DNA from 4 places in the Rhizobium sp. N122 genome. Region 2 is predicted to be linked to each of the others. Evidence: predicted binding sites of a transcription regulator. Region 2 holds the regulator's gene; each other region holds the start of a gene.
The links. The regulator PhoB, encoded in region 2, activates phosphate uptake and scavenging genes when phosphate is short. The targets are predictions, from matches to a motif close to TGTCATNNANCTGTCAT.
Positions count from the first base shown of each region.

Region 1: a site for PhoB is predicted at 5,821-5,837, ahead of phnF (phosphonate metabolism transcriptional regulator PhnF). Genes of this name have one in related genera too.
Region 3: a site for PhoB is predicted at 5,128-5,144, ahead of ATY75_RS04490 (DUF2794 domain-containing protein). Genes of this name have one in related genera too.
Region 4: a site for PhoB is predicted at 3,260-3,276, ahead of ATY75_RS17655 (UDP-2,3-diacylglucosamine diphosphatase). Genes of this name have one in related genera too.

Region 1 covers NZ_LOKU01000002.1:51,304-58,881, forward strand. Annotated here, with positions in the region: gene mepA (penicillin-insensitive murein endopeptidase) at 1-104, shown strand, start outside; gene ATY75_RS02090 (methylglyoxal synthase) at 210-590, shown strand; gene ATY75_RS02095 (glucokinase) at 608-1,633, shown strand; gene ATY75_RS02100 (ABC transporter ATP-binding protein) at 1,735-3,522, shown strand; gene dapB (4-hydroxy-tetrahydrodipicolinate reductase) at 3,538-4,362, shown strand; gene ATY75_RS02110 (2,3-bisphosphoglycerate-dependent phosphoglycerate mutase) at 4,384-5,019, shown strand; gene phnF (phosphonate metabolism transcriptional regulator PhnF) at 5,060-5,797, opposite strand; gene phnG (phosphonate C-P lyase system protein PhnG) at 5,908-6,384, shown strand; gene phnH (phosphonate C-P lyase system protein PhnH) at 6,384-6,992, shown strand; gene ATY75_RS02130 (carbon-phosphorus lyase complex subunit PhnI) at 6,997-7,578, shown strand, end outside.
Region 2 covers NZ_LOKU01000041.1:108-7,685, forward strand. Annotated here, with positions in the region: gene ATY75_RS24240 (GIY-YIG nuclease family protein) at 352-636, shown strand; gene phoB (phosphate regulon transcriptional regulator PhoB) at 1,128-1,811, opposite strand; gene phoU (phosphate signaling complex protein PhoU) at 1,949-2,662, opposite strand; gene pstB (phosphate ABC transporter ATP-binding protein PstB) at 2,707-3,522, opposite strand; gene pstA (phosphate ABC transporter permease PstA) at 3,539-4,861, opposite strand; gene pstC (phosphate ABC transporter permease subunit PstC) at 4,858-6,339, opposite strand; gene ATY75_RS24270 (substrate-binding domain-containing protein) at 6,499-7,533, opposite strand.
Region 3 covers NZ_LOKU01000004.1:119,970-127,547, reverse strand. Annotated here, with positions in the region: gene ccmB (heme exporter protein CcmB) at 1-2, opposite strand, end outside; gene ccmA (heme ABC exporter ATP-binding protein CcmA) at 244-891, opposite strand; gene acnA (aconitate hydratase AcnA) at 1,154-3,844, shown strand; gene ATY75_RS04495 (thioredoxin family protein) at 4,078-4,818, shown strand; gene ATY75_RS04490 (DUF2794 domain-containing protein) at 5,167-5,568, shown strand; gene ATY75_RS04485 (GNAT family N-acetyltransferase) at 5,627-6,184, opposite strand; gene ATY75_RS04480 (Bax inhibitor-1/YccA family protein) at 6,292-7,020, opposite strand; gene ATY75_RS04475 (ABC transporter permease) at 7,200-7,578, opposite strand, start outside.
Region 4 covers NZ_LOKU01000023.1:171,389-178,966, forward strand. Annotated here, with positions in the region: gene ATY75_RS17645 (efflux RND transporter permease subunit) at 1-2,323, shown strand, start outside; gene ATY75_RS17650 (phosphoglycerate mutase family protein) at 2,415-3,164, opposite strand; gene ATY75_RS17655 (UDP-2,3-diacylglucosamine diphosphatase) at 3,337-4,149, shown strand; gene ATY75_RS17660 (MFS transporter) at 4,314-5,531, shown strand; gene dgcA (N-acetyl-D-Glu racemase DgcA) at 5,483-6,466, opposite strand; gene ATY75_RS17670 (MlaE family lipid ABC transporter permease subunit) at 6,565-7,578, shown strand, end outside.

The DNA of each region.
Region 1 (7,578 bases), on a different contig from region 2:
CAAGCGCGCTCACCGCCGCTCCGGCAGCAGAGCCGGCCGCCGATGAGGAAGAAGAATTGCCGGATGTCGGCCCGGTTCCGAACGACAAGCCGGCGATCCAATGACGGTGCCTGAGGGGCTGAGGCGGGCGGAAGAGGCGCTGTCTTTCAAATCGCACATTCTTGGTATAGAAGCGGTCAAATCGATTGAATTGGGCGGAGATGGGGTTCATGGCCGGCGGCAAGTGCCTTGCTTTGATTGCACATGACCAGAAGAAAGACGATATGGCGGATTTCGCCCGCGCCAACAGGGATATTCTCTCCGGCTGGAAGATCGTCGCCACCGGTACGACCGGCGGGCGGGTGCTCGATGCCGCTCCGGATCTCGACGTCACCAGATTGAAAAGCGGACCGCTCGGCGGCGACCAGCAGATCGGCGCGCTGATTTCGACCGGCGAGGTCGATGCCCTGATCTTCTTTGTCGACCCGTTGACGCCGATGCCGCACGATGTCGACGTCAAGGCGCTGATGCGGCTCGCCATCGTTTACGATATTCCGATGGCGCTCAACCACGCGACCGCTATAAAACTTCTTCCCACACTCGAAGCCTGATCAGCACGGAACCGGCCATGCCAAAACCGAACCACAGCACCGCTCCGCTGCCCTTCCCGATCCTGATCGGCGATATCGGCGGCACCAATGCCCGCTTTTCCATCCTGACCGATGCCTATGCCGAGCCGAAGCAGTTTCCGAACGTGCGCACGGCGGATTTCGCGACGATCGACGAGGCGATTCAAAAGGGCGTGCTCGACAAGACGGCCGTGCAGCCGCGCTCGGCGATCCTTGCCGTCGCCGGCCCGATCAACGACGACGAAATCCCGCTGACCAATTGCGACTGGGTGGTGCGGCCAAAGACGATGATCGAGGGCCTCGGAATGGAGGACGTGCTCGTCGTCAACGATTTCGAGGCGCAGGCGCTCGCCGTCGCCGCCCTTTCGGATGAGAACCGCGAACGCATCGGCGACGCCACCGGCGATATGATCGCGTCCCGCGTCGTGCTCGGGCCCGGCACCGGTCTCGGTGTCGGCGGGCTGGTGCATGCCCAGCACAGCTGGATCCCGGTTCCCGGCGAAGGCGGCCATGTCGATCTCGGACCGCGCAGCAAGCGCGACTATCAACTCTTCCCGCATATCGAGACGATCGAAGGCCGCGTCTCGGCCGAGCAGATCCTCTGCGGGCGCGGCCTCGTCAATCTCTACCATGCCATCTGCGTGGTCGACGGCATCCAGCCGACGATGAAGGACCCGGCCGACATCACCTCGCACGCGCTTGCCGGCAGCGACAAGGCGGCGATCGAGACCGTGTCGCTGTTCGCCACCTATCTCGGCCGGGTGGCGGGCGACATGGCGATGGTGTTCATGGCGCGCGGCGGCGTTTATCTCTCAGGCGGCATTTCGCAGAAGATCCTCCCGGCGCTGAAGAGACCGGAATTCCGGTTGGCCTTCGAGGACAAGGCGCCACATTCGGCGCTGCTTCGCACCATCCCGACCTATGTGGTGACGCATCCGCTGGCAGCGCTTGCCGGGCTCTCTTCCTATGCGCGCATGCCGGCGAATTTCGGCGTCTCGACGGAAGGCCGCCGCTGGCGACGCTGAGCCCGGCGCTCTAGCCAAACCAATCCCAACTCTTTATAGAGCCGGCAAAAGTACGCGTCGCCCCCTGCGCCGCGTTCGGTGCGAGACAGGAAACCCGATTTTTGGAAGCGGCGGAAAGCAGAACGCAGAGCGTCAGCAGCGATACCGTAACCGGCATCCTGAAGCGCATCATCGCTGAAAACGGCCGCGACCATCTCTGGGGCTATGTCTTTGCGATTGCCTGCCTGATCGTGGTGGCGCTTTCGACGGCGTTTACCGCCTGGATCATGCGGGCGATTATCGACGAGGCCTTCGCCAACCGGCGCGCCGACGTCGTCTGGATCATCTGTCTTTCGATCTTCATCGCCTTCGTGCTGCGCGGGTTTGCAAGCTACGGCCAGGCCGTGGCGCTGTCCAAGGTGGGCAACGATATCGTCGCGCGCTACCAGCGCCGGCTTTATTCGCATCTGATGACGCTTTCGGTCGGCTTCTTCAGCGAGGCCCGCTCCGCTCATATCGCCGCGCAGGTCAGCCAGAACGTCAGCGGCATCCGCGACGTGCTCAACCTGACGATCACCTCGACGGTGCGCGACCTTTTGACCTTCGTTTCGCTGCTGGCAGTAATGATCCTCCAGGATCCATTGCTCAGCCTTGCGGTGTTCATCATGGCGCCGCCGCTGCTTTATGCGCTGCGCTATGTTTCCAAGCGGCTGCGCTCGGCAACGCGCGAGGCGGTGCATTTGAACAGCCACGTTCTCGGCGCCATGCAGGAGACGATCCAGGGCATCGCCATCGTGAAAGCCTTCACGATGGAAGACGAGCTGGAACGCAAGGTCACCAAGCTCATCAAGGGCGCCGAAAACAGGGCGAACCGGATTGCCCGGCTTTCCGAGCGCACGTCGCCGCTGACCGAGAGTTTCGCGGGCTTTGCCGTCGCCAGCGTACTGGCCTATGCCGCCTACCGCTCGATCTATTACAATGTGCCGCCGGGCGCCTTCTTCTCCTTCGTCACGGCGCTGCTGCTTGCCTATGATCCGGCCCGCCGGCTTGCCCGCCTACAGGTGCAGATGGAGCGGGCCGTCGTCAACGCGCGGATGATCTACGAACTGCTCGACATGGAGCCGCGCCAGCGCGACCTGCCGGATGCAAAGCCGCTGACCGTGACGCAAGCGCGGATCGAATTCCGCAACGTTTCCTTCGGCTACGGCAATGAGAGCGTGCTGAGCGGTGTGAGTTTCATCGCCGAGGGCGGCGCGACCACGGCGTTGGTCGGCCCTTCGGGGGCCGGCAAATCCACGGTCATCAACCTCATTCCGCGCTTTTACGATCCGCGCGAGGGCGAGATCCTGATCGACGGACAGGACATCGCCCACATCACCAAGAAGTCGCTACGCCATCAGCTCGCCTATGTCTCGCAACAGCCTTACCTGTTCGAGGGCACGATCCGCGACAATATCCGCTATGGCCGGCCGGAAGCGACCGATGCCGAGGTGGAAGCGGCAGCCCGGCTTGCCTATGCACATGACTTCATCTCGGCACAGCCGCAGGGTTACGACACGCCGGTCGGCGAAAACGGCGTGACGCTTTCGGGCGGCCAGCGTCAGCGGCTGTCGATTGCGCGCGCGCTGGTGCGCAATGCGCCGATCCTGCTGCTCGACGAGGCGACCTCGGCGCTGGACACCGAATCCGAAGCGGCCGTGCAGAAGGCGCTCGACGAGGCAATGACCGGACGCACCGTCGTCGTCATCGCCCACCGGCTTTCGACCGTGGTGCGCGCCGACAAGATCGTCGTCATGCAGCAGGGCCGCGTCGTCGAGGAAGGCAATCACGAGACGCTTGCGAAGGTCAGCGACGGTCTTTACGCTCGCCTCAACAATCTGCAGCGGCCTTCGGCTTCCGATTCAAACTGACCTGGTGAGACTGACATGAGCGATGCTGCGATGAAACTGGTGGTGGTTGGGGCAGCCGGGCGCATGGGGCAGACGCTGATCCGGCTCATCCATTCGATCGAGGGCGCCACACTGCATGCCGCGGTCGAACGCAGCGGTTCGCCCTTTATCGGCAAGGATGCCGGCGAGATCGCCGGTCTCGGCCCGACGGGCGTGATCATCGGCGACGATCCGCTCCAGGCCTTCCTCGACGCCGAGGGTGTGCTCGACTTCACCTCGCCGGCCGCGACAGTGGAATTTTCGGGGCTGGCCGCGCAGGCCCGCATCGTCCATGTCGTCGGCACCACCGGCTGCTCGGACGACGACAATGCCAGGATCGAGGCGGCGGCTCGCCATGCCCGCATCGTCAAGTCAGGCAATATGAGCCTCGGCGTCAATCTGCTCAGCGTGCTCGCCGAGCAGGCCGCCCGGGCGCTCGAGCCTGCTGATTGGGACATCGAAATCCTGGAAATGCACCATAAGCATAAGGTGGATGCGCCGTCCGGCACCGCCCTTCTGCTCGGCGAGGCCGCGGCCAAGGGGCGCAATATCGATCTCGCCGCCAAATCGGTTCGCATACGTGACGGTCATACGGGCGCCCGGCAAGCCGGAACGATCGGCTTTGCGACCCTGCGCGGCGGCTCCGTCATCGGCGAGCATTCCGTGCTTTTCGCCGGCGAAGGCGAGATCGTCACCCTGTCGCACAGCGCTGCCGACCGCTCGATCTTTGCGCGCGGCGCCATCAAGGCCGCACTCTGGGCGCGCCACGAGAAGCCGGGTCTCTATTCCATGCTCGACGTGCTCGGGCTTTCTTCCCAATAACGACATATCGGAGGCATATTCATGAGCGGAACCCTCGTCCTCGTTCGCCACGGCCAGAGTGACTGGAACCTGAAGAATCTCTTCACCGGCTGGAAGGATCCCGATCTGACGGCGCTCGGCATCGAGGAAGCCAATGCCGGCGGCGCCGCACTCGCAGAATACGGGATCAAATTCGACGTCGCCTATACCTCGGTGCTGGTGCGTGCGCAGCACACGCTGAAGCTCATCCTCGACAAGGTCGGTCAGCCCGATCTCCCGACGATCCGCGACCAGGCGTTGAACGAGCGCGATTACGGCGACCTCTCCGGCCTCAACAAGGACGATGCCCGCGCCAAATGGGGCGAGGAACAAGTGCACATCTGGCGCCGTTCCTACGACGTTCCGCCGCCCGGCGGCGAAAGCCTGCGCGATACCGGCGCCCGCGTCTGGCCCTATTACCTTACCGAGATCCTGCCGCGCGTGCTTCGGGGCGAGAAAGTGCTGGTCGCCGCACACGGCAATTCGCTGCGCTCGCTGGTCATGGTGCTCGACAAGCTGACCAAGGAAGGCGTGCTGGCCCTCAATCTCGCGACCGGCGTTCCGATGGTCTACACGCTGAAGGCGGATTCGACCGTGGCGTCGAAGGAAGTCCTCGGCGACATGTCCGGCGCGCACTGAATGCAATTTGCCTTCCCTGTTCCGACAGGGAAGGCCGCCCTCAGTTCTCAATCGTGAACTGCACTCGGTCGGCCGCAAAGCGGCTGATCGAATATTGCACCGGCACACCGTCAAGATCGGTGTTCATCGCCTTGGCGATCAGCAGGATCGCGCCGGGCGTCAGCTCCAGATCGGCCAGATCGGCCGTATTCGCATGGGCGGCCGTCACTTCGGTCGTCGCACGGACATAGTCCGGCAGGCCAAGCTCGGCAAAGGCCTTGGTGATCGACTCGTGCTTGCGATAGGCTTCACCAATCCCGGCGAAGCGCTGGGCGGGAAACCAGCTCGTCGCTTTTGACACCGGCCGCTTGTCCGCCTGACGCAATGTTTCCAGCCGGATCACCTGCTCTCCCTGCTTCAGACCCAGCCACCGGGCGACCTCGGCGCTTGCTTCCTCCTGCACCTCATCGAGCAGTAGGCTGCGCATCTCGCGCGCCTGGTCGCCGATGCCTGACGTGAAGCGGGTGCGCCGGGTGATCGGGAAATTCAGCCGCTCCTTGCGCTCGATCAGCGTGCCGCGACCTTGTACCGCGCGGACGATCCCCTCCTGCGCCAAGGCCGCCAGGGCGCTGCGCACCGTGTGCCGGTTGACGCCGAATTGCAGCGCCAGGACCGTTTCCGGCGGCACCATTCCGGTTTCGTCATAGGCTCCATTGCCGATCGCCTCACGAATCCGGTCGGCAATCTGGCGCCAGAGTGCCACGCCGGTCTGCCTTTGCACCTGCTTCAATCCCGCCATTCCGCCCCCATTCCCGTGCCCGATGTCACACGCTTGTCACGACATCGATTTAAGCGTAGGTATAGCTTGTATGGTTGTCTATATCAATAGACATTTAAGAGGAAGTGGCGATGATATCGGCGGACAGGACAGACGCTGCGTCACAGACGGCATCCGGGCGCAAACGCGCCGCCGATCTGCTGGCGCGCGCGGAACGCAGCGAACTCCAGGCAGTCTGGGATGCCTTGCCGGAAAAGCCCGCAACGCATCCGGTGCGCGGGCCGCAGACCGGGCTGGTGATGGTGCGCGGCCGCATCGGCGGTGGCGGCGCCCCCTTCAACCTCGGCGAAGTGACGGTGACCCGGGCCACGGTCCGGCTCGACTCCGGCTCTGTCGGACATGCCCAGGCGCTCGGCACCGACCGTGAGAAGGCCCGGCTTGCGGCGATCTTCGACGCACTCTGGCAGGAGGAGGCGACCAAGGATTTCGTCGAACGGGCGCTGCTTTTACCGATCACTGAGCGGATCGCCGCTGCGGAACGCCGCAAGGCGGAGGAGACGGCGGCGACCCGCGTCGACTTCTTCACCATGGTCAGGGGAGACAACTGATGGGCCTGAAGACAGAAGCTCTCACCGGCGGTTTTGCCGACCCGGTCTTCCACGCCCAGAGCGTTTTCAAGATGCTGATGGACGGCATGGCCCGCCCCGGCACGATCCAGACCGTCCAGCCCGAGGCTGCGCCGCCTCTGCCGCTCGGCGTTGCCGCGGGCGCGATCGCGCTCGCACTTTGCGACCACGACACGCCGGTCTGGCTTTCCCAGGGGTTGGCGAAATCGGCCGTGCCGGAGTGGCTCGGTTTCCACACCGGCGCGCCGCTGACCACGGAGAAGGCCGAGGCGCGCTTCGCCTTCACGGAAGCGGGCACCGCGCTTTGTCCCTTCAGCCTCTTCGCCTCAGGCACGCAGGAATATCCCGACCGTTCGACGACGCTCGTGATCGAACTTTCCGAACTCGAAGGTGGGCGCAGGCTGGCGCTGATGGGTCCCGGTATTCAGAGTGTGACGGAAATTGCGCCTGTCGGCCTGCCGGAGACTTTCCTGCGGCTCTGGATCGAGAACCGCGCGCTCTTCCCGCGCGGCATCGACATCGTGCTGACATCGGGCGGGCGTTTTCTCTGCCTGCCGCGCACCACCAAGATCACAGCAACGGAGATCTGAGCTCATGTATGTTGCCGTCAAAGGTGGCGAGGCCGCCATCGCCAATGCCCACCGCCTGCTGGCCGACCGCCGCCGCGGCGACCGTTCGCTGCCGGCGATCGGCATCGACCAGATCGTGGCGCAGCTGGCCCTCGCCGTCGACCGGGTGATGGCCGAAGCCTCGCTTTTCGACCGCACGCTCGCCGCACTCGCGGTGCGCCAAGCGCGCGGCGACATGATCGAGGCGATCTTCCTTCTGCGCGCCTACCGCACGACGCTGCCGCGTTTCGGCTATTCCAGGCCGCTCGACACGGCTGATATGACGATCGAACGACGCATCTCGGCGACCTACAAGGATCTGCCGGGCGGCCAGCTTCTCGGGCCTACCTTCGACTATACGCACCGTCTGCTCGATCCCTCCCTGCTTTCAGACGAGGCGGTCGAGGCGCCCGCCCAGCGCGCCGCCGAGGCCGGCCGCGTCATGCGCGTCTCCGAGATCCTCGGCGAGGAAGGCCTGATCGAGGCTGACGGCGACATGCCCGAAGATCACCAGATCGGCGACCTGACCCGCGAGCCGATGGAATTCCCGATGACCCGCGATCTGCGC
Region 2 (7,578 bases):
CTAAGTTAGCGCATATGGGGCTTGACCCGAGTATCCATGCCGCACGCACTTCGCTTGAATTTGCTCGGCTACGGCCGCCTTTGTCAGTGTGAGCGCGAATGCAGCGCTCTCGGCCATGGATCCTCGGGTCAAGCCCGAGGACGACGGAGAGTGGGGGAGCCCTTTGCGGCAGGAACCATGAGCGTAGTGGTTCTGCTGGAATTGGCGCTTTTCGCTTTACGCAATTTTCCCAATCCGTTTGCTCCGTTTCGCTGGAACCCTCCGAACGTCTCGCTTCTTGCCCATCCCACCTCCCCACCCTCCGTCCTGCTCGGGCTTGACCCGAGCATCCATGCCCAGCACTCTGCGCGGATGGCGGGCTATGTCTACATCATCACCAACCAGAAAAACGGTACGCTCTATATCGGCGTGACATCCGATCTGGAGCGCCGCATCTATGAGCATCGCGAAGGGCTGACGCCGGGCTTTGCGTGGAAATACGGATGCACCCGTCTCGTCTGGTACGAGGAGCATTGGGATATCGGCACCGCGATCCAGCGGGAGAAGTCGTTGAAACGCTGGTACCGGCAATGGAAGGTCGATCTGGTCGAGGCGATGAACCCCGGGTGGGATGATCTCTATCTGACGCTGTGGTGATGCGAAAGCAGTGCTTGCGGCCATGGCGTTGGCGGTAACCACATCGAGCCGAAGTGCTTGTGGCGGTGGGTCCTCGGGTCAAGCCCGAGGACGACGGAGGATGGGGGAACCTATGCGGCAAGAACCGTAAGCGTAGCGGTTATTGGAATTGCCGCCATTTGTTTCCGCGCTTTCCACGCAAAACCGTTCGCCCATTTTGTTGGAATTGCTCCAGACCTCTCGCTTCTTGCTGCTCGTGCTCCCTCACCCTCCGTCATACTCGGGCTTGACCCGAGTATCCATGCCGCAAGCGCTGCGCTTGAATTTGTCGGCCGCGGTCGCCTTGTCAGTTCAACAGAAACGAAGTGCCCACCCGCATGGGTCCTCGGGTCAAGCCCGAGGACGACGGAGGGTGGGGGAACGCCCGCGGCAGGAACCGCAGCGTGCGGTGATCTATCGGCCGCGTTTTGCGTTACGCGGCTCCCTCGCCCGGACGGCGGCAGGATGGCGGCTCAGGCTTCCATCGAATAGCCGGCGCCGCGGACGGTGCGGATGACGTCTTGCATGTTGGAGAAGTTCAGCGCCTTGCGCAGGCGGCCGACATGGACGTCGACGGTGCGTTCGTCGACATAGATGTCATGGCCCCAGACGCCGTCGAGGAGCTGCGAGCGCGAGAAGACCCGGCCGGGCGACGACATCAGGAATTCCAACAGGCGGAATTCGGTGGGGCCGAGGCGGACTTCGCGGCTCTTGCGGTGGACGCGGTGGGTTTCGCGGTCGAGCTCGATATCGCCGCATTTCAGCACGGTGGAGAGAACCTCCGGACGGGCGCGGCGCAGCATCGCCTTGACGCGAGCAACGAGTTCCGGGGTCGAGAAGGGCTTGACGACATAATCGTCGGCGCCGGTGGAAAGCCCGCGGACACGTTCGCTCTCTTCGCCGCGCGCCGTCAGCATGATGATCGGCAGCCGCTCGGTTTCCGGGCGCATGCGCAGGCGCCGGCAAAGCTCGATGCCGGAGACGCCGGGCAGCATCCAGTCGAGGATGAGAAGGTCGGGCGTGCGCTCCTGAAGCCTGATTTCGGCCTCGTCGCCTCGAAGGATGGTATCGACCTCGAAGCCCTCAGCTTCGAGATTGTAACGGAGAAGCACGCTCAGGGCTTCCTCGTCTTCCACAACTGCAACTCTCGGGATCATGCGTGTCGGTCTCCTCGCGCATGATCCTTAAACCGGGGGTGATTTAAGCAATGCATCCTGCGCAAATTCACAAAAAATGGCTGCGACCTCTTTGCGCGCCCCACATGGGCGCGCACGCAATCGTCTGGTTCAGGCGGTTATTCGGTGACCGCGCCGACGGTGTTGGCGCTGTCGTCCTTCGGACGGTCGCCTTCCGGCTGTGCGCCGGTTGCCATGTAATAGATCGTTTCGGCGATGTTGGTGGCGTGGTCGCCGATGCGCTCGATATTCTTGGCGCAGAAGAGAAGATGCGTGCAGCTGGTGATGTTGCGCGGATCTTCCATCATGTAGGTCAGGAGCTCGCGGAACAGCGAGGTGTACATCGCGTCGATCTCGTTGTCGCGCTCGCGGATCGCGCTCGCCTTGTCGGCGGCGCGTGTCGTGTAGACGTCGAGCACTTCCTTGAGCTGGACGAGCGCCAGCTCGGACAGATGCTCGAGGCCGCGGGCCAGCTTGCGGGGAACGCCGGTGCTCTGCACGGCGATGACGCGCTTGGCGGTGTTCTTTCCGAGGTCGCCGACGCGTTCGAGATCGGCGGCGATGCGGATCGACCCCATGATTTCGCGCAGGTCGGCGGCCATCGGCTGGCGGCGGGCGATGGTGACGATCGCCTTGTCGCCGATCTCGCGCTCGGCGTGATCGAGGATCACGTCGTCGGAAATGACCTTCTGGGCCAGCGCGGTATCACCGTTGACCAGCGCCCGGACGGACTCGGCGACCATCTGCTCGGCCAGGCCGCCCATTTCGGAAATCCGCCGGGACAGGAACTTCAGATCATCATCATAGGCAGAATAAATATGTGTCGATGCCATGGGGCTTTGTCCTCGAATAACGGGAAGGCTTGGTGACGCCAAAATCAGCCGAAGCGGCCCATGATATAGTCCTGGGTGCGCGGATCGTCGGGATTGGTGAACATCTTGTCGGTGTCGTTCTCCTCGACCAGATTGCCGAGGTGGAACATGGCGGTGCGCTGCGAGACGCGCGCGGCCTGCTGCATGGAGTGGGTGACGATGACGATCGTGTAGTTTTCGCGCAGTTCGTGGATCAGCTCCTCGACCTTGGCGGTGGCGATCGGGTCGAGCGCCGAGCAGGGCTCGTCCATCAGGATGACTTCGGGGCTGACGGCGACGGCACGGGCAATGCAGAGGCGCTGCTGCTGACCGCCGGAGAGGCCGGTGCCGGATTCATGCACGCGGTCCTTGACCTCGTTCCAGAGGCCGGCGCGCTGCAGGCTGGTCTCGACGATCTGGTCGAGATCGGCCTTCGACTTGGCGAGGCCATGGATGCGCGGGCCGTAGGAGACGTTTTCGTAGATTGTCTTCGGGAACGGGTTCGGCTTCTGGAAGACCATGCCGACGCGGGCGCGCAGTTCGACGACATCGATATCGGGATCATAGATATCGTCGCCGTCCAGCGTGATCTTGCCGGCGACGCGGCAGCCGTCGATCGTGTCGTTCATGCGGTTGAGGCTCCGCAGAAAGGTCGACTTGCCGCAGCCCGACGGGCCGATCAGCGCGGTTACGGTGTTTTCGCGAATGTTCAGGTTCACATCGAAAAGCGCGCGCTTTTCGCCGTAGTAAACCGAGACATCCTGGCCGATCATCTTATACGGGACGTTGCTCATCTTCTGATCCAGCGCCTTTTCAACTGCAGCTTCCGTCAACATGTTCATGATCTTGTAACTCCGTTTACCAGCGGCGCTCGAAGCGACGACGCAAGAGAATGGCGCCCATGTTCATGACGATCAGGAACAGGAGCAGGACGATGATGGCACCCGAAGTACGCTCGACGAAGGCCCGCTCGGCCTCGTTTGCCCACATATAGACCTGCACGGGCAGGGCCGTCGAGGGATCGAGCGGTGTCGTCGGCGCGTTGGCGACGAAGGCGACCATGCCGATCAGGAGCAGCGGCGCGGTTTCGCCGAGCGCGTGCGCCAGGCCGATGATCGTGCCGGTGAGGATGCCGGGCATGGCGAGCGGCAGAACATGGTGGAACACCATCTGCATCTTCGACGCGCCGAGGCCGAGCGCTGCGGCGCGGATCGACGGCGGCACGGCGCGCAAGGCCGCGCGCGTCGCGATGATGATCGTCGGCAGGGTCATCAGCGTCAGCACCAGGCCGCCGACCAGCGACGCCGAACGCGGCAGGCCGACGAAGTTGATGAAGACGGAAAGGCCGAGCAGACCATAGACGATCGAGGGAACCGCGGCGAGATTGTTGATGTTGACCTCGATCAGATCCGTCAACCGGTTCTTCGGCGCAAACTCCTCGAGATAGATCGAGGCGGCAACGCCGATCGGCAGAGCGAGCACCAGCACGATCAGCATCAGGTAGAGCGAGCCGATGAGGGCGACGCCAAGGCCCGCGGCCTCCGGGCGGCTGGAGTTGCCGTTGACGAAGAGGCCGGTGTTGAACTGCTTGTGCAGAGCGCCGCTCGCCTTCAGCTCGTTCATCCAGCCAACCTGCTTGTCGTTGACCTTCCGGTTCTTCTCATCGACCGAAAGGTCGATCTGGCCCTTGTTGGCACTGTCGACATTGGCGTCGGCGAGCACGGTGACATTGACCGTCTTGCCGATGATCGACGGGTCGGCGACGACTATGTCGCGCAGTTGAATCGGCGCCCCCTTGGAAAGCATGGCGGATGCATCGCGCACGTCAGGCTTGCTCGAGGCGTTGATATTCAGCTGCTTGACGATCGCATCGCGCAGCAGAACCGGATAGTTGGCGGCGATCAGCACCGAAGGGTCGGTCGCACGCTTGTTGCTGGGGTCGATCGTCTTCTCGGAAAATTCGATCGGCAGGGTGATCGCCGTCTGCTGAAAGGCGGTGTAGCCTTTGCCGATCACGGTCCACAGCAGGATGAACAGGAAGACGAGGCCGAAGGCGATGGCCGCGATGCCATAGGCCTGGAACCGGCGCTCGGCGGCGTAGCGGCGCTTGATGCCGATATCGCGGCGCGCCGGCGCCTTGGAGATGGTGACGCCTGTTGTGGGAGAAACAATATCCGTCATTCGTACTGCTCCCGGTATTTGCGCACGATGTAGAGCGCATAGATGTTGAGGCAAAGCGTGATGCAGAACAGCGTGATGCCAAGAGCAAAGGCAACCAACGTCTGCGGCGAGGTGAACTCGAGGTCACCCGTCAGCTGATTGACGATCTTGACGGTCACCGTCGTCATCGGCTCGAAGGGGTTGATCTGGATGCGGGCGGCGACACCGGCGGCCAGCACGACGATCATGGTTTCGCCGATGGCGCGCGAGGCGGTCATCAGCAGCGCGCCGACGATGCCGGGAAGTGCTGCCGGCAGAACAACCTTCTTGATGGTTTCGGAGCGTGTGGCGCCAAGACCGAGCGAACCGTCACGCAGCGCCCGCGGCACGGCGGTGATGATATCGTCCGACAGCGAGGAGACGTAGGGGATCAGCATGATGCCCATGACGATGCCGGCGGTCAGAACGCTCTGCGCCTGGATGAAGTTGATGTAGCTGCCGGAGAGCAGGCCGCTGATCTGAGCAGAGAAATCGCGCAGGAACGGGCCGACGGTGACGAGCGCGAAGAAGCCGTAGACGATCGTCGGAATGCCGGCGAGCACTTCGAGCAGCGGCTTGGCGATCCCGCGCAGCTTCGGCGAGGCGTATTCGGCCATGTAGATGGCGGCGAAAAGGCCGACCGGCACGGCGAGCAGCATGGCGACCAGGCCGATATAAAGCGTGCCGAGCAGCAGCGGGATCAGGCCGAACTGGCCGAAGGACGAGCTGCCGGCGCCGGCAAAACGCGGATCCCAGACGGTGCCGAAGAAGAAGTCGGCGGCGGGAACGGCGGCAAAGAAGCGCGCCGCTTCCGACAGCATGGACAGCACGATGCCGATCGTCGTCAGGATGGCGATCGACGAGGCGAGCAGCAGGCCCCAGAGCATGACGCGCTCGACCCGGTTGCGGGCGCGGAAGCGGGGGGCGATGGCGCGCAACGCATAGAAGGCGCCGGCAACGGCGAGAATGAAGACCACCGCGGTCATGGCGAGGCGGCTGGTCATGCTCATGGCGTTGAGCGTCTTGGCGGCGCCGAGCATGTAAGGCAGCGGCTGGCCGGCCAGCGGCACGCCCTTTTCGCTGAGCTTGGCCTGGAGTGCCGCCGGATCGGTGCCGATCGCTGCGGTTTCATCCGCGGTCAGCATCGTCAGGCCGCGGGCGACCGTCGCCACCATCGAGTAACCGAGATCCTGCTCGACGGCGGCCTGCGCCTTGACGTCGTCAGGGAAGTGGCTGCGAACCGAGGACTGGATGATGCCGGGGCTGACGGAGAGCCAGACGCAAAGCACGATGAGGGCGGGAAGAACGGCCCAGATCGCCGCATAGGCGCCGTAATAGGCCGGCCGGGAATGCAATGCGGAGGATTTGCCTCCGGCAAGTGCTGTGGCTCGGCTGCGCGCGACCAGATAGGCGGCGGCACCGATCACCACAAGGCACAAAAGTATGATGGATGTGCTCATTCGTTACGTCCCCAGGCCCGTAGCCCCAAAGCCCGGCAGCCTCATCGGTCTGCCTTCAGCTTCCAATCATGCGGAATGAATTCAACCCTGCCACACCGAAAACGCCGGCGCGAAGGGGCAAGGCAATGCCGGCGCGGGCTTGCCGCGCCGGCAAAGTCATTACATGGACTTGCCGGCTTCGACGTCCTTGCGGATCGCGTCGCGCTCGGCATCGGGAGCGGCAACCAGGCCGTATTCGACGAGCGGGCTGTCGGGGCCGATCATCTGGTCGGATACGAAGAAGTTGACGTATTCCTTCAGGCCGGGAACGGCGCCGAGATGTGCCTTCTTGACGTAGAAGAACAGCGGGCGGGAAACCGGATAGGTGCCGTTGGCGATCGTTTCCGTCGACGGAACGATACCGCTCATGCTGGCAACCTTGAGCTTGTCGGCGTTGTTTTCATAGAAGGAGAGGCCGAATACGCCGACGCCGGTCTTGTTGGCGGCGATGCGGGCGAGCGTTTCCGGATAGTCGCCGTCGATGTCGACAGCAGCGCCGTCCTTACGGACTGCGACGCAGGCCTTCGTCTGAGCGGCCTTGTCGGAGATTTCCTTGGCGATGACGTCGGTTGCGCCTGAAGCCTTGCAGCCGGCAGCCAGAACGTTCTGTTCGAAGACTTCGCGGGTGCCGTGCTTTTCGCCCGGGATATAGGCGGCGATATCAACAGCCGGAAGCTTCGGGTTGACGTCCGACCACTTCTTGTAGGGGTTGGCGACGAGCTTGCCGTCGACCACGACCTGGGCTGCGAGGGCCTTGTAGATGTCGGCGGGAACGTAGGCGACATCCGGGTTGGACGAGTCGGTTGCGAAGACGATGCCGTCATAACCGATCTTGACTTCCTGAATGTCGGTCACGCCGGCAGCCTTGCAGGCTTCGGCTTCGTTCTTGTTGATCGGACGCGAAGCGTTGGCAATGTCGATGGTGTCTTCGCCGACGCCCTTGCAGAATTCCTTCAGACCAGCGCCCGTGCCGCCAGATTCGACGACCGGCGTCTTGAAGTTGGTGAAGGTTTCGCCGAAGGACTCGGCAACGATCTTTGCGTAAGGCAGGACGGTGGACGAACCAGCAACCTGAATCTGGTCGCGGGCGACGGCAGCGCCAGCGAAAGCGGCGGTTGCAGCGAGCGCGGCAACGGTGAGCTTGAAGGTGTTCATTAGAAATCTCCCGCATTGGGCTTGTGTGAGTGCGGCCTTTCGAGA
Region 3 (7,578 bases), on a different contig from region 2:
ATGCGGGGTGCTTTTCCCTGATGGGTGAGGAAAACCCCTCCCCAACCCCTCCCCACAAGGGGGAGGGGCTAAACCGCGGCCCGCAGTGGCGGCCAAAAGCAAAGGTTTCGCCGGCTGTTACCGTTCGGCCGACTGTGACGGTGAGGTTTGAGCGAGACAGTGCGGCATCATAGCCCCTCCCCCTTGTGGGGAGGGGTTGGGGAGGGGTCTTCACGTCATATCCTTGCAGACAACCGCAAACCATCATCCCCACACCCCCTGATCCACACCGGCAAAACCCGTCATCTTCAATTCCTGCGCATTCTTCAATCCCAGCGGCTGGTGCGTCGCCGCCAGCACGATGCCACCTTTGGCCAGATGCGCTTCGATCAAGCCGGCCAACAGCCGGTCGGCGCTGGTATCGAGGGCCGCGGTGGGTTCGTCGAGGATCCAGACGGGGCGGTGGGCGATGAGCAGCTTGGCGAAGGCGAATCGCCGCTGCTGGCCGGCCGAGAGATAGCCGAAGGGAAGGTGAGTTATTCCCGAGAGACCGACGGCTTCGGCTGCCTCATCAAGAGATAGGCCGGAAGGTGCTTCGGTTTCGTCGAGAAAGCTACGCCAGAAATCGAGGTTCTCTGCAACCGTAAGTTCATTCTTCATTGCATTCCGATGGCCAAGGTAGTGGCTGGCCTCGCCGGGATGCCTGTCTTCCCGGCCCTCTCCGTCGCGGAAGATGACAGTGCCCTTCTCCGGTCTCAGGAGACCGGCGGCAACGCGCAGTAAAGTGGACTTTCCTGATCCATTTCTGCCGGTCAGAATGAGCGCCTCGCCGGACGCCAAGTGAAAGGAAATGTTAACGAAAATCAGATCCTCACCGCGCCTTGCGGCCAGATTTTCGGCGGTGAGATGCATGCATCGGCTCTTTCTTGGTTTCGGCTTCCGGAGAGGTCAAAAAATCTCCGATTTTGACCGTGCTCGGGTATGGCAAGTTTTTAGGAAATTATCTATAAGACCGGCAACCACGCCAGCGGTCGGCGTGAATTTCATCCTTGCGCCGAACTTGGAGCATCCGTTCCACGTGCGGACAGCGGAAATGGCCGTACCCGCATCCTGATGTGCATTAAGTGCATAGGCGTTCGCACGACTGTGTTGGCTATCAGAAACGGGGTCTCTCGTGTCTAAATCTCTTGACAGTTTCAATTGTCGTTCCACGCTTTCCGTTGGTGGAAAGGACTATGTCTATTACAGCCTGCCCAAGGCTGAGGCAAACGGTCTGCCCGGCGTGTCGAAGCTGCCCTATTCGATGAAGGTGCTGCTCGAAAACCTGCTGCGCTTCGAAGACGGCCAGTCTGTCACCAAGGAGCACATCCTGGCCGTTGCCGAATGGCTCGATAACAAGGGCGCCGTCGAAAACGAGATCGCCTATCGCCCGGCGCGCGTGCTGATGCAGGACTTCACCGGCGTTCCCGCCGTCGTCGATCTTGCCGCCATGCGCGACGCGATGGTGTCGCTCGGCGGCGATCCGGAGAAGATCAACCCGCTCGTTCCCGTCGACCTGGTCATCGACCACTCGGTCATCGTCGACGAATTCGGCACGCCGCAGGCTTTCGCCAAAAACGTCGAGTTGGAATATCAGCGCAACGGCGAACGCTACCGCTTCCTGAAGTGGGGCCAGCAGGCCTTCAAGAATTTCCGCGTCGTGCCTCCTGGCACCGGCATCTGTCATCAGGTCAATCTCGAATATCTCGGCCAGACCGTCTGGACGAAGGAAGAGGACGGCGAGACGATCGCCTATCCGGATACCTGCGTCGGCACCGACAGCCACACGACGATGATCAACGGTCTCGGCGTGCTCGGCTGGGGTGTGGGCGGTATCGAAGCTGAAGCGGCGATGCTCGGCCAGCCGGTCTCGATGCTGCTGCCTGAAGTCATCGGCTTCAAGCTGACCGGCAAGCTCAAGGAAGGGGTCACCGCGACCGACCTCGTTCTGACCGTCGTGCAGATGCTGCGCAAGAAGGGCGTCGTTTCGAAGTTCGTCGAATTCTTCGGCCCAGGCATGGACAACATGCCGCTCGCCGACCGCGCGACGATCGGCAACATGGGTCCCGAATACGGCGCCACCTGCGGCTTCTTCCCGGTCGACGGCGAAACCATCAACTACCTCACCATGTCCGGCCGCACGCATGACCGGATCGCGCTGGTCGAAGCCTATTCGAAGGCTCAGGGCATGTGGCGTGACGGCGACGGTTCCGACCTCGTCTTCACCGATACGCTGGAACTCGATCTCGGCGACGTCGTACCGTCGATGGCCGGTCCGAAGCGTCCGGAAGGCCGCATCGCGCTCGAAAACATCGCTTCCGGTTTCGCCGGCTCGATGGATGCCGACTACAAGAAGCCCGGCCAGCTCAACAACCGCTATGCCGTCGAAGGCACGGATTTCGATCTCGGCCATGGCGACGTGGCGATTGCCGCCATCACCTCCTGCACCAACACCTCCAACCCGTCGGTGCTGATCGCTGCCGGCCTGCTTGCCCGCAACGCCGTTGCCAAGGGCCTGAAGACCAAGCCGTGGGTCAAGACCTCGCTGGCGCCGGGATCGCAGGTCGTCGGCGAATATCTCGCCAAGTCGGGCCTGCAGGCCGATCTCGACAAGCTCGGCTTCAATCTGGTCGGCTTCGGCTGCACCACCTGCATCGGCAATTCCGGCCCGCTGCCGGCGCCGATCTCGAAGACGATCAACGACAAGGGCCTGATCGTATCCGGCGTGCTCTCCGGCAACCGTAACTTCGAAGGCCGCATTTCGCCCGACGTGCAGGCGAATTACCTGGCTTCGCCGCCGCTCGTCGTCGCCTATGCGCTCGCCGGCACGGTGCAGAAGGATCTGACCAAGGAGCCGATCGGCGAGGACCAGAACGGCAATCCGGTCTATCTCAAGGACATCTGGCCGACTTCGCACGAGGTGCAGGAGTTCATCCAGAAATACGTCACCCGCGAACTTTACGAAAGCAAGTATGCCGACGTCTTCAAGGGCGACGTCAACTGGCAGGCCGTTCAGGTTCCGCCGGGCCAGACCTATGCCTGGGACGACGATTCGACCTATGTCCAGAACCCGCCTTACTTCGTCGGCATGGGCAAGAAGGGCACCGGCGTGTCCGACATCAAGGGCGCCCGCGTCCTCGGCCTGTTCGGCGACAAGATCACCACCGACCACATTTCGCCGGCCGGTTCGATCAAGGCGGCATCGCCGGCCGGTGCTTACCTCATCGGCCATGAGGTCGCGGTTGCCGACTTCAACCAGTACGGCACGCGCCGCGGTAACCATGAAGTGATGATGCGCGGTACCTTCGCCAATATCCGCATCCGCAACCACATGCTCGGCCCGAACGGCAAGGAAGGTGGTTACACCATCCACTACCCGTCGAAGGAAGAGACGTCGATCTACGACGGCGCGATGCAGTACAAGGCCGAAGGCGTGCCGCTCGTCATCTTCGCCGGTGTCGAATACGGCAACGGCTCCTCGCGCGACTGGGCGGCCAAGGGCACCAACCTGCTTGGCGTCAAGGCCGTGATCGCCCAGTCCTTCGAGCGCATCCATCGCTCGAACCTGGTCGGCATGGGCGTCATCCCCTTCGTCTTCGAAGAGGGCACGACCTGGCAGAGCCTCGGCCTCAAGGGCGACGAACTCGTCACCATCGAGGGTCTCGACAAGATCAAGCCGCGTGAGAAGAAGATCGCCAAAATCACCTATGGCGACGGCACCGTGAAGGAAGTTCCGTTGCTGTCGCGCGTCGATACGCTCGACGAGGTGGTCTACCTCAACAATGGCGGCATCCTGCAGACGGTTCTGCGCGATTTGGCTGCCTGATTGTTAATAGCCTCGTATGATAATGGCCGCCGGAGAGGAGTTTCCGGCGGCTTTTCTTTGCGGCGGCGGTATTTGAGGGGGCTCACAATGATTTGTTTTCTGCGGGTTCCGGTTGCGCTGCGTCTCACCCGTTCGTGACTTTTCGTTTGGACCCGGAAGGATTATTCGTACGTTCATATGTCAGGGCCTCCGGTTGGAACACGCCGTCGGCGCTGAAAAAGAGGTGCAGGTGAATGTCCCCCCGTTTTTTGATTCCGCTGATCGCCGGCGTTGTTCTCTCAGGCCCACTGCAGGCCGAAGACGGCACGCCGAAAGGTGTCGTCGAACTCTTCACGGCACAGGGCTGCTCTTCCTGCCCGCCGGCTGACGCGGCTTTCCGCAAGCTGGTGAGCCAGGGCGATGTCATCGCGCTCGCCTATCATGTCGATTACTGGAACTACCTCGGCTGGGCCGATACGCTGAGCTCCAAGGAAAACACCGAGCGGCAATACGGCTATGCCAGGACTATGGGCCGCAGCAACGTCTATACGCCGCAGGCGATCGTCAACGGGCGCGGCCATCTGGCCGGCGCCGATCTCAGCGGCATCAACAACAAGATCGACACCTATAGCGGCGAAGGCAACGGGCTGACGGTTCCCATCAGCGCGTCGATGCGCGGCGACGAGCTGGAAATCAAGATCGGCGCGGGACAGGGCAAAGCCAATGTCGTGATGGTCTATTTCGACAAGGAAAAGACCATCGAGGTCGAAAAAGGCGAGAACAGCGGCAAGAAGCTCTCCTATCTGCACAGCGTCACCAATGTCGAGACGGTCGGCATGTGGGACGGCAAGGCGACCAGTCTGACGCTGCCGGCCAGTGTGCTGCAGCGGCCGCAGCTCGAGGGTTGTGCGATTCTGCTGCAATCGGCGAACGACAACGGCGATCCGGCGGCGATCCTCGGGGCGACCGTGGTGATGGCGGGAAAAAATATCTGAGATTTCATCCGTTTGCGGGTGAAGTACCGGGCGGCCCGGCTGAACGTATTCGGGGCTGGGGTTAAGGTCGATACGCTCCGCCGGGCCCTTTGGCGCGCTGGCGCCAAACCGGGATTCATAAATCCCCTGCAAATGAGGCGCTGTTTTGACTGAAATGCGGCGCTGCCGAGAAAGCGACAGCGCTGTCACGCGCATCGGACGATGCGCCGATTCAAAGTGCTCCAGCGTCCATGCGCGCTGATGCGCGCGCGGTGGTGCGGCCGAATGTGACGGCCGGCGCTCTTGCAATTTGCGGCGGCTCGGGCACACTGTCACTCTCCTGTCACATGCAGAGGCCTTGGAGACTGAATGACAGAACAGCCGGATTTGCGACACGGCGAAAGCCGTTCCGTCGACAATAGTTCCTCAGTCGTCGTCGATCTCAGGGAATACAAGCAGAGCAAGGACCCGCTTCCGGTGACCTTTCATCGGCGCGAACTGGATGCCATCCTGTGGATCTACGGTCGTATGGTCGGTGACGGCGAATGGCGCGACTACGCCATCGATCACCTGAAGGACAAGGCGGTGTTCTCCGTTTTCAAACGCTCCGGTGAAATGCCGCTCTTCCGCATCGAGAAAAATCCCAAGCTCGCCGCCAAGCAGGGCGCCTATTCCGTGATTAATGTCCACGGCACGATCCTGAAGCGCGGTCACGAGCTGAACCAGGTGCTGAAGGTGTTCGACAAGGCGCTGAAGCTCGTCGACAAGTAGGAGGCCTTTTTCTGCATGTCGTTATCCCGGAACCGCTTCACGCTTCCGGGCACATCCATCAGCCGGCAAACAGCGTGCCGGGATAGGCGGAGGGATCCGGATCGGTCGTCATGCCCTCGCCGAGGACGCGCTGCATGAGCATCGTATCTAGCCAGCGGCCGTGTTTGTAGCCGGCGCCCCGCATCAGGCCGACCTCCACGAAGCCCGTCTTGAGATGAAGCGCGATCGAGGCGGGGCTGGCGCCGCCGATGACGGCGATCATCTGACGAAAACCGAGATTGGTGCAGCGCTCGATCAGCTCGGCCATCAATGCTTTGCCGATGCCGCGGCCGCGGGCTTCGGGCGCCAGATAGATCGAATCCTCGACCATCCAGCGATAGGCCGGGCGGACGCGAAAGGCCGAGGCATAGGCATAACCGAGCAAAATCCCATCCGCACCGGCTGCGGCGATATAGGGGTATTGCTGGCCGACGATTGCCGAAAAACGCTGCGCCATCTCGGCCTCGGACGGCGGCGTGATCTCGTAGCTCGACGTGCCGTTCAGCACGGATTCCCGGTAGATACCGGTGATGGCGGGAATATCGGCTTGCAACGCATCGCGCAGGAGGAATGACATTGGCGGCTGGTCCAGCAGGAAGGCAGGGCTCCTCTAAAACCATCCCGGCAAAATCAACGCAACAAAAAAGGCGGCCGAAGCCGCCTTTTCGATCTCTGTCCGCCTGCTTATTTGCGGTTGCCCATGAACTGCAGCAGGAACATGAAGAGGTTGATGAAGTCGAGATAGAGCGTCAGCGCGCCCATGATCGCCTTGCGGCCGGCAACAGTGACGTCATCGGCTTCCAGGTACAGCTCCTTGATCCGTTGCGTGTCGTAGGCGGTGAGGCCTGCGAAGATCAGAACGCCGATCACCGAGATCGCGAACTGCATGGCCGACGAAGCCAGGAAGGCGTTGACGATCATAGCGATGATCAGGCCGAAAAGACCCATGACCAGGAACGAGCCCATCGCCGACAGATCACGTTTCGTCGTGTAGCCGTAAAGCGACAGCGCGCCGAAAGAGGCGGCGGTGACGAAGAAGGTCTGCACGACGCTCTGGCCGGTGTAGACCAGGAAGATCGACGAGAGCGACAGGCCGACCAGTCCGGCATAGACCCAGAAGGTCGTCTGTGCGGCGGCCACGCTCATGCTGTTGATACGGAAGCTCAGGAAGAAGACAGCCGCGAGAGGCGCGAGGATCACGACCCAGCGCAAGGGCGACTGGAACAGCAGCACGCCGAACTGGGTGAGTTGTCCGTCCTGAACAGCGAAGTTGAATCCGAGATATGCGGCCACACCGGTGATCGCCAGACCCAGCGCCATCAGGTTGTAAACCTTGAGCATATAAGCGCGCAGGCCTTGATCAATCATCTCGCCGGTCTGCGCGCGGCTTTGATAGTTACGAAGGTCAGCCATAGTTTCCTCTTAAAAGCTCCGATGGAGATACGGTGTCGGGTTTTCGACCCGGGCGCCGCTGCGGAGCTCCAGCATGCCTGCCGACAATATGAGGCTTTCGTTCACCGCAAACAAGAGGGTTGCAACGGCCCGGCCGGTTAAATCGCCGTAAGGTGAAGGGTTTGGCTGCCGCTGCCCGGTCAAAGCTCGCGCAGAACGGGCGCCGCCTTCTGGCCGAGGATGCGCCAGGTGCCGATCAGGCCGATGCCGACCGTCAGGACGAGGGCGGTGACGAGTGTCAGCCCCGCCACATCGGGCAGGAAGGTCGAGGGCAGGCGCATGATGCGGGCGACGATGAACCAGGCGGCAAGGCCGCCGGCGGCGAGCGCGAAGATCGCGGTCGCCAGCCCCAGGATCAGATATTCGTAGCTGAAGGCGCGGATCAGCATGGCGCGGGTGGCGCCGAGCGTCTTCAGCACCACCGCATCGTGGGTGCGCGCCCGGTTTCCGGCGGCAAGCGCCCCGGCCAGGACGAGGATCGAGGCGATGAGGGCGACGGAGGCGGCGGCGCGGATCGCG
Region 4 (7,578 bases), on a different contig from region 2:
CACCCGGCTGAACGGGCAGCCGAGCGCTGCCATCGCCATCCAGCTGTCGTCGACGGGCAATGCCGTCAACACGTCCAACCTCGTCAAGGCGAAGATGGAGGAGCTGTCGCGCTTCTTCCCGGCGGGTGTCGAATATTCCGTTCCCTACGACACCAGCCCGTTCGTCTCCGCATCGATCGAGAAGGTGGCGCATACGCTTGCAGAAGCCGTCGCGCTCGTCTTCATCGTCATGCTCATCTTCCTGCAGAGCTTCCGCTACACCATCATTCCAACGCTCGTCGTGCCCGTCGCGCTGCTCGGGACGCTGGCGGTGATGTTTGCCGCCGGTTTCTCGATCAACGTGCTGACGATGTTCGCGATGGTGCTTGCCATCGGCATTCTGGTCGACGACGCCATCGTCGTGGTCGAAAACGTCGAGCGGCTGATGGCGGTGGAAGGGCTGTCGCCGAAGGAGGCGACCAAGAAGGCGATGCGGCAGATTACCGGCGCGATCCTCGGCATCACGCTGGTACTGTCCTGCGTCTTCGTGCCGATGGCATTCTTCCCCGGTTCGACCGGCATTATTTACCGCCAGTTCAGCCTGACCATGGTCGTTTCCATCCTGTTTTCGGCCTTCCTGGCGCTGTCGCTGACGCCGGCGCTCTGCGCCACTTTCCTGAAGCCGATAAAGGGCCATCACGAGAAGAAGGGCATCGCCGGCTGGTTCAACCGCAAGTTCGACCGGCTGACCGGCCGATATGCCCGCACCGTCGAGGGACTGGCCAAGCGCTCCTGGCGGGTCATGGTCGTCTATCTCGCGGTCGTCGTCGGCCTCGGCTATCTCTTCGTCAATCTGCCGAGCAGCTTCGTGCCGGATGAGGACCAGGGCTTCCTGATCGTCGACGTGCAGGGGCCGCCGGAGGCGAGCCGCAACCGCACGGTCGCCTCGCTCGAAAGCATTGAGGCGATCTTCAAGCAGGAGCCGGCGGTTGAGAACGTCGTCGCGATCCAGGGCTTCAGCTTTTCCGGCCAGGGGCCGAATGCCGCCCTGGTGTTCGTCACGCTCAAGGACTGGGCCGAGCGCGGTGCAGGCAATTCGGTGCAGGAAATCTCCAACCGGGTCAATATGCAGCTGTTTGCATTGAAGGATGCGACATCCTTCGCGCTGTCGCCGCCGCCGATCGAAGGCTTCGGCACGACCAACGGCTTCACCTTCCGCCTGCAGGATCGCGGCGCAAAGGGACAGGCGGCGCTGACCGAGGCGGCGGGACTGCTCGTCGGCAAGGCATCGCAGAATCCGATCATCGCCGGCATCCGGCCGGAAGGCATGCCGGATTCGGCTCAGCTGGTGCTCGTCATCGACCGCGAAAAGGCCAACACCTTCGGCGTCGCCTTCGCCGACATCAACAGCACGATCACCGCCAATCTCGGCTCGAGTTATGTCAACGACTTCCCGAATTCCGGCCGCATGCAGCGCGTCATCGTGCAGGCGCAAGACAAGAGCAGGCTTCAGGCCGAAGACCTGATGAAGCTCAACGTCCGCAATGCGAGCGGCGGCATGGTGCCGCTCTCATCCTTCGCGGTCGCTGAGTGGCAGAAGGGGCCGGCACAGATCGTCGGTTATAACGGCTATCCCGCCGTTCGCATTTCGGGCGCTCCGGCGCCGGGATATTCATCGGGCGCGGCGATCGCCGAAATGGAACGGCTGGCTTCGGAACTTCCCGATGGCTTCGGCTTCGAATGGACCGGCCAGTCGCTGGAGGAGCTCAGATCGGGATCGCAGGCGCCGTTCCTGTTCGGCCTCAGCATTCTTTTCGTCTTCCTGCTTTTGTCGGGGCTTTACGAGAGCTGGTCGATCCCGCTGTCGGTGATGCTGGTCGTGCCGCTTGGGGTGATCGGCTGCGTACTGGCGGTGATGAGCCGCGACATGTCGAACGACATCTACTTCAAGGTCGGCCTGATCGCGATCATCGGCCTGTCGGCGAAGAACGCCATCCTGATCGTCGAATTCGCCAAGGATGGCTTCGCCGAAGGGAAATCGCTGATGGATGCCGCGATCGAAGGCGCTCGCCTGCGCTTCCGGCCGATCATCATGACCTCGCTCGCCTTCACCCTGGGCGTGGTGCCCCTGGCGATTGCCACCGGGCCAAGTGCCGCCAGCCAGAATGCGATCGGCACCGGCGTGCTCGGCGGCATGATCTCGGCGACGGTGCTGGCGATCTTCTTCGTCCCCGTCTTCTTCGTCTTCGTACTGCGCCTGCTGCGGACGAAGCGGCCGGAGACCGTGACCGAGGACGTCCCGGCCGGGCAGGACGACCCGGCAACGGTGACGTCACCGACATAGTGATGCGTCACCCGAGGTGAGGATTCGCCCGAGGTGACGAAGGACCTGAAATGAGGAGTTGGCGGGTTGCCTTGCGTAACCCGCCAGAAACCTATCCACCGGCCTTGGGCGTGATCGTCACATCGGCGCCATAGGCATCGCGCAACTCACCTTCCTGTCCCGGCTGCCGGTCGGCGGCCTGGTGCAGCAGGATCGATTGGTATCCTTGCGAGCGCGTCCCCTCGATCAGTGTGATATCGGCATTGCCGGGATTGTCGGAGCGTTCGAACCATTCGACGGGGCGGTGCAGAAAATTCATTTCGACCGCCCGGTTGGTGACGCCATGGCCGACGATGACGACGTTGTGGTCGCTATTCTCAGCGTCGCGCATGACGGTCTGCAGGAAGAGACGCACCCGCTGGGCCACATCCGCCCGGCTCTCGCCATCCGGCGGCCGGGCGTAGAATTTGCCGCTGTTGCTGCGCAGCCTTGCCCATTTTTCGAATTCCTCGGGAAACTTCTGCTTCTGTTCGGCATGGTCATAGATTTCGGTGAAGAGGCCGAAATCCTGCTCGCGCAGCAGGTAATCCTCCCGGATCTCGCCGACGGCACTTTCCGGCAGGGCTGTGAGCAACGCATCCTTGCTCTGCCGTGTCCTGAGGAATGGCGAGTACCAGATCTGCAGCTTGCCGAAATCGGCGCGCTGCAATGCCTTCAGATAGGAGGCGATGGCCCCGCCGGCTTCAACCGCCTGGCGATGGCCCCACTCAGTCAGCGGCACGTTGTGATCGCCGAATTGGCGATAGGCCTGTTCGTTGAGGTTGCCGAGAGATTCGCCGTGGCGAACGAGAAAGAGGCGCATCAGCCATCCCGCAGTGTCGGATCTGGAATCGCCGTCATCATGAACGTGCCCGATGGAGAGGGCAACATCGCCACCGCGCCGGCTTTTCCGCAACCTGTCATCTTCCTGAAACACGAGTCTGGTTTTGGAAGGTGAGATGAAAGATGGGGCATGAGCGACGCTCGTGATAGACATGATGGAACCCAGACATTTCCGCACGCTCTTCATTTCCGATGTCCATCTCGGCTCGAAGGCCGCGAAGGCTGATTTCCTCCTAGATTTCCTGCGCCACCACGAGGCCGATACGATCGTTCTGGTCGGCGACATCGTCGACGGCTGGCGCCTGAAGCGCAGCTGGTACTGGCCGCAGGTCTGCAACGACGTCGTCCAGAAGCTGCTGCGCAAGGCGCGCAAGGGCACGCGCGTCGTTTATATCCCCGGCAATCACGACGAATTCCTGCGCGACTTCCCGGGCATGCATTTCGGCGGCATCGAGGTCGTCGACCGCATGATGCATGACGGCGCCGACGGCAAAAAATATCTGATCCTGCATGGCGACGAATTCGACGTCGTCGTCCGCAATGCCCGGCTGCTCGCCTATCTCGGCGACTGGGCCTACGACACGGCAATCCGCATCAACCTCCTGCTGGCGGCCGTGCGCCGCCGCCTCGGCATGCCATACTGGTCGTTCTCGGCCTGGGCAAAGCTGCAGGTCAAACATGCCGTCAACTTCATCGGCGAGTTCGAGCGCGTCGTGGCGGAGGAAGCGCGCAAAAGCGGCGCCGACGGCGTGATCTGCGGACACATCCATCATGCCATCATCCAGGACATGGACGGCATCCGCTACATCAATACGGGCGATTGGGTGGAAAGCTGCACGGCAGTCGCCGAGCATGAGGATGGCACCTTCGAACTGATCACCTGGCGGGCGCTCGCCAGCAGCGTGCCGGCGCTTGCCGCCATTGAAATGCGCGATGAAGGCGAACTGGCCCCGCAGGCAGCCTGATATCGGCATCGCCGGGCCCGCGCCCGCGCTCCACCGACTTACCCGTTACCGTCGGGCGACAGGCTGTATTTATTTTCTAAAACGTTTCAGTAGGGCTATTTCTCGCAATAGGCGCCTCCAGGGTGGTGTGTTAGGACAACGACCAATTTCCTTCAGGTCCACCAATGATTCCCGCCCAACAGTCCCCGAGTGAGGGAGCGCCGCCACGCTTCCGGCTGCTCAGCGCGCTTTCCTATTGCGCGCCGCTGCTCGTCAACGGCATCGTCCTGCCGTTCTTTCCCGTCTGGCTCGCGACCCACAGCTTCAGCGACCATGAGATCGGCATCATCCTCGCCATACCGATGGTGGTTCGCGTGCTGGTGGCGCCTGTCGTCGCGATGATCGCCGACCGTCTGAAGGAGCGCGCCGACGTGCTGCTCTGGTCGGGCGGCCTGTCGCTGCTGACGGCGATCGCGCTGTTCTGGACGACGAGTTTCTGGCCGGTGGCGATCGTTTATGCGCTGCAGGGCGCCACCTTCGCGCCCTATGTGCCCGTCGTCGAATCGATCGTCATCTCGGGCGTGCGCCGCTGGGGGCTCGATTACGGATCGATGCGCGTCTGGGGTTCGATTGCCTTCATCGTCTCGACACTGGTCGGCGGTCAGCTGATCAGCCGGTGGGGCGGCGGGTTGGTGCTTGATGTCATGGTGTTCGGCTTTGCCACGACCGTTGTCGTGGCGATCTTCTGCCCGCGCATCGGGCCGACACGCCGGCGCGGCCAGCCGATCAACATTCCGGCTGCCACCGGCGGCGGGCTGCGCGAGCCGCATTTGCTGCTGCTCTTGATCGGTGTCGCCATCCAGCAGTCGAGCCACGCGGTGCTCAACGCGTTTTCGTCGATCTATTGGCATCATCTCGGCTTTTCCGGCACAGAAGTCGGCCTGCTGTGGAGCGCCGGCGTTGCTTCGGAGGTGACGGTGTTCTTTCTGTCGAAGCGTCTCAACCGGCGCTTCGATGCCTGGACGCTGATCCGTTTCGGCTGTGCCGTCAGCGTCTGCCGCTGGATCCTGTTTCCGATGAATGCGGGCTTTGCCGGGTTTTTCCTGCTGCAATGTTTCCACGGCTTCACCTATGCCTTCGTGCATACCGGGGTGCAGCGGCGGATCATGGCGACGGTGCAGGAGACGCAGGAATCCTCGGCGCAGGGCGCTTACTTCTTCTATGTCGGCATGGCGATGGCGCTGATGACGCTGGCGTCGGGTTATCTCTATGCCTGGCTCGGCGTCGTCAGCTATTACGTCATGGCGCTGGTCGCGTTCTCCGGCCTCGGCCTCGTCATTTCAGCCTATTACCTTCAGCCCCAGAGCGTGCTTTCGGGCGGAAAAACCAGGGAAGCGGCGTAGCGCAGGCCGGGTTCGCGGTCGCGGGCAAGCAGCAGCGGGCCGTCGAGGTCGACGAAGTCGGCGTTCTGGGCGAGCAGCACGGCCGGCGCCATGGCAAGCGAGGTGCCGACCATGCAGCCGATCATGATGCTGAAACCAATCCGTTCCGCCTCGGCCTTCATCGCCAAGGCCTCCGTCAACCCGCCCGTCTTGTCGAGCTTGATGTTGATCGCGTCATAGCGGTCGGCAAGGCTTGCGAGATCGCCGGTGTGGTGAACGCTCTCGTCGGCGCAGACGAGCAGCGGGCGGCGGATTTCGGCAAGCAGAGCGTCGCGGCCGGCCGGCAGCGGCTGCTCGACCAGAGCCACACCCGCTTGCGCCGCGATGTCGAGATGTCGTTCCAGCACCGCTTCCGGCCAGCCCTCATTGGCGTCGAGGATGATTGTTGCATCGGGCGCGGCCGCGCGGACGGCGCGGATACGGCTTTCATCGTCGCCGGTTCCGACCTTGACCTTCAGCAGGGCGCGGCCGGCATGTTCGCGGGCCTGGGTGGCCATCACCTCCGGCTCGCCGAGCGAAATGGTATAGGCGGTGGTGAGCGGCTTCAGATCGGCAAGGCCGAGACGGGCGGCAACACTTTCACCCGTTCGTTTCGCCTCAAAGTCCCAGAGGGCGCAATCGACGGCGTTGCGGGCCGCACCCGGCGGCATCGCCGACAAGAGGTCGCGGCGCGAGAGCCCGGCCTCGATCAGCGGACGCGCGGCATCGATCTGGGCGAACACGCTCTCCATGGTCTCACCGTAGCGGCGATAGGGCACGCATTCGCCAAGCCCTTGCGCACCGTCTTCGGCGAGTGTGCAGGTAATCACCTCGGCCGCGGTCTTGGCGCCGCGGGAGATGGTGAAGGTCCCGGCAATCGGAAAGGAATTCATCTGAATATCGAGGGTGCGCGGCATTATTGCTGTCCTGTGAGCATGGAAATCGCACGTTGCTTCTGTATATTGACGCGCCGGGCGACGAAGGATCCGCCGAGTCGGCAATGTCGCAGTAAGCCTTGAAAGACATAAGTATCTTGAACGCCGAGAATCGCAACGTTGCCTCACTAGATGTGGACGACCAGTCCGATGGTTCGGGGCAGCATGTGCGTCTCAAGGGCAACTGGCGCAGCGCCTATGTGCATTTCGTGCTGCGCGACTTCGAGAAGCTGCTGCATCAGAAGGCCGGCGACCTGACGGTCGATCTCTCCGACATTACCGATATCGACACTGCCGGGATCTGGTTGCTGTGCCGGCTGAAGAAGGAAGAGGAGGCGGCCGGACGGACCGTCCGCTTCGAAGGCACCAATCCGCATATCGACGAAATGCTGGCGATGTTTTCCGAGGAGCCGGCCAAACCGGAGCCCGAGCAGAGGGAGAAGGTCTCGCTTGCCGCGCGCATCCTCGCGCCGATCGGCAGGATGACCTACGACGTCTGGGACAATTTTGCCGCCGCCATGTATATCCTCGGCTCGGCGGTGCGCGGCGCGCAGATGAAGTTCGGCCGCGGCAGCGGCGTCTCGCCGGCCTCGATCGTCAACCAGATCGACCATATGGGCGTTCGCGCCGTTCCGATCATCCTCCTGATGTCGTTTCTGATCGGGGCGATCATTGCCCAGCAGGGCGCCTTCCAGTTGCGCTATTTCGGTGCCGAGGTCTTTGTCGTCGATCTCGTCGGCATTCTGCAATTGCGCGAAATCGGCGTGTTGTTGACGGCGATCATGATCGCCGGCCGTTCGGGCAGCGCGATCACCGCCGAGATCGGCTCGATGAAGATGCGCGAGGAGATCGACGCGCTGAAGGTGATGGGGCTGAACCCGATCGGTGTGCTGATCTTTCCGCGGCTGGTGGCGCTGACCATCGCGCTGCCGCTTTTGACGGTGCTGGCGAATTTCGCCTCGCTCGCCGGCGCGGCGGCCGTCGCCTGGGGCTATTCCGGCATCACCTTCGCCAATTTCCTGTCGCGCTTGCACGAGGCAGTGACGCTGTCGACGGTGCTCTCCGGCATGATCAAGGCGCCGTTCATGGCGCTG